DNA from 2 places in the Paenibacillus sp. P2(2022) genome. Region 2 is predicted to be linked to the other one. Evidence: predicted binding sites of a transcription regulator. Region 2 holds the regulator's gene; the other holds the start of a gene.
The links. The regulator Rex, encoded in region 2, represses fermentation and respiration genes when NADH is low (regulators of the CRP and FNR family bind a similar motif). The targets are predictions, from matches to a motif close to TTGTGAAATATTTCACAA.
Positions count from the first base shown of each region.

Region 1: a site for Rex is predicted at 2,038-2,055, ahead of lpdD (prenylated flavin chaperone LpdD). Genes of this name have one in related genera too.

Region 1 is NZ_JAKWFI010000001.1:159,822-163,038, forward strand. It holds gene MMB75_RS00685 (S8 family serine peptidase) at 1-1,897, shown strand, start outside; gene lpdD (prenylated flavin chaperone LpdD) at 2,083-2,433, shown strand; gene MMB75_RS00695 (hypothetical protein) at 2,442-3,029, opposite strand.
Region 2 is NZ_JAKWFI010000001.1:1,021,603-1,024,819, forward strand. It holds gene dinG (ATP-dependent DNA helicase DinG) at 1-950, shown strand, start outside; gene MMB75_RS04460 (redox-sensing transcriptional repressor Rex) at 978-1,631, shown strand; gene MMB75_RS04465 (amidohydrolase) at 1,618-2,919, shown strand; gene MMB75_RS04470 (cell wall elongation regulator TseB-like domain-containing protein) at 2,957-3,217, shown strand, end outside.

The sequences.
Region 1 (3,217 bases), 860 kb from region 2:
CATCAGAGCAAACTTTAGTCTCCAGGCTGTCCCACACGGTACGATTCACGGGGTCATCACCGACAAGCAATCTGGTGAACCGATCCAAAAAGCGAAAGTATTGGTGCTGGAGGATGCACGTATTGCTCCTGCAGAGACGAATGAGGCTGGAGAATTTACGTTGGACGTGCTGGAAGGAACATACACATTGTCCATCGCAGCCGAAAATTACTATAGTGACAGTATTTCCGTTACGGCTCCTCCAAACGGCAGTGTAGAAGCGAATGTCACGTTGAAGCCTTTCATCGGTTTTCAAGGAGGCATCGCCTATGATGACGGTACAGGAGAAAATGCCAGAGCCTTTAACGCGGCAGGCAATTCATGGGCAGTGAGAATGACACCTGAGTCGGAAGTGGCACAGGTGACAGGAGCATCACTGTTGTTCTGGAACTCTGCTTTCCCGAATCCGGGAGGAACAGCATTCCAATATTCTGTCTATGACGCCTCCGGTGCAGCAGGAGCACCTGGACGTCTATTGGCTGGTCCATTCGACGGAACAGCTGTACGGGATGAGACACAATGGACGACGGTACAGCTTCCAGAGCCGGTGACGGTTCAAGGCGATTTCTATATTGTATATACACAGTCTGCGGTAGGCACACAGTCGCCGGGCCTTGCTACAGATGAAAACAGCCCCAATGCGCTTCGTAGCTGGCAAGGTGTAAGCGGCACATGGAGCCAATCCCCTGAAGAGGAAGGGAACTACATGATCCGGGCGATCGTCAGATATCCGGTCAACGCTCCAACGATTACAACTCCTACGAAGGCAACGTATACGCAGGAGGATACGATTACCGTAACAGGAACTTCTCCGGCAGAAGGGGCTGATATTCAGCTCTTTAACGGCAAAGAGTTGGCTGGCACAACGAAAGTGAAGGATCGTCAGTTCAGTTTGGCGGTCGATCTTCAGCCAGGTGCTAATCCGCTAAGTGTTCAAGCAGCGGTATACGGCAAAGTAACGGATCGTTCCGAGCCGGTGGTTGTAACGCTCGATCAGACTAAACCGGGTCTGATCCTGACTTCGCCTGGTGAGGGAGCACGTACGAACGCAGGTGTGGTCAGTGTAACCGGTACGGTGTATGACGAGTTCCTCAGTGAATTGACGATTAACGGCGAGCCTGCTGAATTCGGAAGCGACGGCAGCTTTAACAAACGTTTGCTTATCAACGAAGGTGAAAACCAAATTACGGTAACGGCCAAAGATCTTGCCGAAAACGAAACGAGTGTTACACGCTCGGTGTATGTCGATACAGCGCTGCCGAAACTTGAAAATATTAGTCCTGCTGAGGATGTACGTATCACTCCAGGGCAGCCGGTACGGGTATCTTTTGACAGTGCATCTGGTTTGGAGGCATCCTTCCATGTGGAGTTGCCCTTTAACCTGTCCACTTTGGCCCGTAATGAAATTCCATTAAATGAAACTTCATCAGGTCACTATGAAGGTATTTATCTCACTTCATCTTCTCTGAACCTGGAAGGCGGAGTCATCGTGATCCGGGTAAGGGATGCAGCGGGGAATGAAGTGGAAACGGAGGCGCCGGGAAGATTGTATGTAACCCATAGTGGAGGAGAGGGCCCTGGTCCGAATCCACCTACATCGAATGAAAAGCCGGTAGCTATTATCCAGGCGAATGACTCAGCCAAGAAGAACAAAAATGTACAATTTAACGCCAAAGCCTCCCGTGATGCAGATGGTGAGATCGTCAGCTACAGTTGGAATTTTGGCGATGGCGATACGGCGGTTGGTTCGAAAGTGAAGCATAAATTCACCACAGCCGGAACGTATACCGTGGAGCTAACAGTGACGGATAATGACGGCGCAAACGGTAAGGCAGTGCACACCATCACGATCCGTTAACAGCAAGTAAGAGCAGGGGATAGAAGATTTTTTAGAATGCAATGCAGGCCCACAGCAAGCCACTGTTAATAGAGGCTGCTGTGGGCCTTTTTGAATTTGTCCAACAGTTCAGGAAGCGATACAATGAATAGTACTCTATAAAGTGAATCGTTTCACAATAATATTTTTTAGCAGGAGAGGATCATATGATTCATTTGGAAAAAGAAAGCGGACGTATCCGTCTTGTACTCGATGCCTATTTTATGGGAGAAGATATCGTTGTGCTCATATCAGGCGGTGATCAGCCTCACTTGGGGACGATTACAGCAGGGGCTAGGCTTGAGCCGATTCAAACCGTGCAATTGCAAAATCACAAGGAATTTTATATTACTGAAGAAATTGCAGTTCGCTTGCGTAAAGAGTTTGCGGGTAACTTCGCCATTTGCTGCGGGACGCATTTGGATCATGCAACCAAGGACGAAATCCGAATGTTGACAGACATGGCTATACAAATGGGAAAAGAGCTCATTGAAGAACTTAATCAAGTACGCTTGTAGGGACCTTTTTAAGTGAACTCCTGAAAGAGTAGATTGCGATAGGGATATTTACTAAAGGGATACTTAAAGAGCAATGCAAATCCATTATCCTCAATGTCTACAGATTTTAGCGCAGAGGATGGAATTAAACTACGGATCATTACCTGAACTGCACGCTGGTCTTGCCTGTTGATCGCTTTGGCTAAGGCAGAAGCAAAGCATTCATTGCGTGCCAATTCGCGATACAGCGGAAAAACGGCTTTGGCAATGGCGCGATGAACCTTCGGTTCAAATGTAAACTGCACCATCCCGGGTGGAATCGTCGTACCGTTCGTATAATAAAGCATTGGTGGCTGAGCTAAAAAGGAAACAAAGTAGCCGATCCCATTCGTGCCTAAGCCTTGCTTGGCGGCAAATGGCGCTACTGAGCAGAGAAGGGATTTCATCCGATCCAAATTACCCTGAACGACAGCTCGTGACCATTGGACGGCAAAAGCACGTCGGGTCGCAATAGCTTTGTAAAATGGCAGCATGGCGGCGGATATTTTCCGAAGTGTCTCTGCATGTAAACGTTGGTGAGGCGAGCCCTTTCTGCGGGATGTTCCACGATATAACATAGCTCCGTCCTCCTTGGCAGGATGCTCTCATGGAGCGCAATTTATCTGTAATAGGTACAATACTGTATGCCCGGTTATCTCAAAAAGTGCTAAGATGCTATGCTGCTACTTTTTAACGTTCTAATTTGAAAAATTGAAATAAGTACTGTCCTGATTTGTAAGATTGTGGTACCCTAGAACTTATATAT
Region 2 (3,217 bases):
TCGATGATGAAACAACCGTATATTGGCTTGAAGCGAGTGGACAATTCCGTAGTAAATCATTGCAATTTTATGCGGTGCCCGTCGATGTGAGCCGCCAGTTGAAAGAAATGTTTTTTGACAAAAAAAGAAGTATTATTCTGACATCTGCTACTTTATCGGTAGATAAATCGTTTCAGTACATGACCGATCAACTCGGCTTGCAGGAGGCCGCAGATCAAGGACGATTAATGACGTCACAGCTCCCATCACCCTTTAATTACAGGGATCAGGTGTTGCTGGTCATTCCGCGAGATTTTCCGAGTGTGAAGGGCAGTGTAGGAGATGCACATTTTGTAGAGATGCTCGTTAGCTCTCTAGGAGCGACTGCCCAGGCGACGCGGGGGAGAATGCTCGTTCTGTTTACTTCCTATCGGATGCTCCGGCAAGTGTATGAGCCGCTCAAAGAGGCGTTAGCGTCCAGCGATATTACCGTGTTAGGACAAGGTGTGGACAGTGGGAGTCGCAGCAAGCTAACCCGCCGTTTTCAGGAAGCGAAAGCTTCTGTATTGCTGGGAACCAGTAGCTTCTGGGAAGGCGTCGATATTCCAGGGAAAGCTTTGACTTGTCTGGCTATCGTTCGCTTGCCGTTTCAACCGCCTAACCACCCGTTACTGGAGGCCAAAAGCGAGTTGCTCCAGCAGCAGAAGAAGAATCCATTTATGAAGCTGTCTGTACCACAAGCAGTTATTCGCTTCAAACAGGGTTTTGGGCGATTGGTACGTACAGCGAGCGACCACGGAGTCGTCATCGTTTACGATACGCGTGTGATCGAATCCTATTATGGAAAGCACTTTTTGTACTCGTTACCGGGACCAAAAATGGAGCATATGCCATCGGAGCAAATGGTGCCCCGCATCGCCGAATGGCTCCAATCCGCCCCGGAGACAGAGGCACAACGGACGGACACTTAAAGTCCGTTACAATTAGGGGGAGCAAGTATGAAATCAGATAAAATTTCAGAGGCTGTCGTACGGAGATTACCCGTATATTTACGTTATCTGAATGCACTGCACAAACGGGAGGTGGCTACGGTCTCTTCTCAAGAGCTGGGACAGAGGTTAGATTTGAATCCGGCCCAAATTCGTAAAGATCTTGCCTATTTTGGCGATTTTGGTCGGAAGGGCATCGGTTACGATGTTTCTTATCTAATTGAGAAAATACGCCATATCCTGAAAATCGACCAGCAAATTAATGTAGTATTGGTCGGAGCAGGTAATCTGGGTCAAGCCCTATCGAACTATAATGCTTATTTAAAAGACAATATGAAGATTGTGGCGGTTTTTGATGCGTTCCCGGATAAGGTTGGGACCAGAATCAATACTTTGGTCGTACAGCCGATGGATGAACTGGAAGCGACTGTGAAAGAAAAAAATATACGAATCGGGATTATTACTGTACCTGATTTTGAGGCACAGCACGTAGCTGATAGGCTGATTGAGAGTGGAATTGGAGCGATTTTGAACTTTGCACCTATCATTCTCAAGGCACCGGCTAACATTCGGATACATGCCACAGACTTTACAACTGATTTGCTTAGCCTCGCTTATTATCTGGAGGACGGAAAGGAAGAAGCACAATATGACAGTGAATAAATGGATGATTAAAAACGGCTCGTTTGCCGTGAATGGACCCGAGGCTGGGGTAATCCATGGTTTTATGATTGTGGAGGATAGCCGTATTACTTACATTGGCGAGACTTTGCCTGCGGGTGAGGAAGAGACAGAAGCAATCGACGGCAAGGGGTTATTGTTTTTACCTGGTCTGATCAATACTCATGGTCATGCGGCGATGTCTCTGCTGCGAGGGTATGGAGATGATTTGGCACTTCAAGTGTGGCTTCAGGAAAAAATGTGGCCTATGGAAGCCAAGTTTACATCTACGGATGTGTACTGGGGAACTTCTTTGTCAGTGCTGGAAATGCTGAAAGGTGGAACCACGACTTTCCTGGATATGTACGATCATATGGATGAGGTGGCTCGTGTAGCTGAAGAGTCGGGCATTCGTGCAAGCTTGATGCGTGGAGCCATTGGACTCTGTTCAGAAGAAGAACAGCGGATCAAGCTAGCTGAGGCCGTGACTTTTGCGCGTAACTGGCATGGAAAAGCAGACGGACGTATCACAACAATGATGTCTCCTCATGCCCCATACACATGCCCGCCTGCGTTTATTGAGAAATTTGTTCAAGCAGCACATGATCTCGATTTACCATTGCATACGCACATGTCCGAGACGATCGCCGAAGTTGAACAAAACGTACGCGACTACGGCTTGCGTCCAGTTGCACACTTAGATAAGCTTGGCTTTTTCTCCCGTCCTTCACTTGTTGCCCACGGCGTTCACTTGAACGACGAAGAAATAGCTTTGTTAGCGGAACGAGGTGTGGCGGTATCGCATAATCCAGGCAGCAACTTGAAGCTGGCAAGTGGTGTAGCTAGAGTGCCTGAATTGCTGCGTGCAGGAGTTACTGTTTCACTCGGAACAGATGGTCCTGCCAGCAATAATAACCTGGATATGTTCGAGGAAATGCGTCTGGCGGCACTCATTCACAAGGGAGTATCTGGCGACCCAACGGCAGTTCCTGCAAATGAAGCACTACGTCTGGCAACAGAGTATGGTGCAAAGTCGATTGGTTTAAAAGAGGTAGGAGCGCTGGCAGCAGGCAATAAGGCTGACTTTATCGCGCTAGATCTGGATCAGGCCCATTTCTTGCCGCGTACAGATCTTATTTCTCATGCCGTATACTCTGCAAGTGCCAAAGACGTGGCTCATGTGTGGGTAGACGGTCGTCAGGTTGTGAAAAATGGCGAATGCCTGACGATGGACGAGGAACGTATCAAACATGAGGCACAAGCCGCCTTTGAAGGGCTGCTGTCGCGCTAATTTAGGTGTCACATCCCCTTAGAGAGGAAGCACAGGTTTGAAAAATAAGAAGAAATGGATAGCGGTCGCCATTTTGGCCGTAATACTGATCCTGGTCAGCATTTTCTGGTATTATTCGTATGTTACTCAAGACCAGGTGGCTGAGAAAAATGCCGCTATCATGAAGGCCAAGCAATCAGGTGGTCTGGTTAGCACGACTCAGACATGGAAGTCTGTGTGGGATCAGATATATTGGGTAGTTCAAGGAAAAAACGCACAGAATGAAAATATAATGGTATGGGTTCCTTTTCAAAAAATG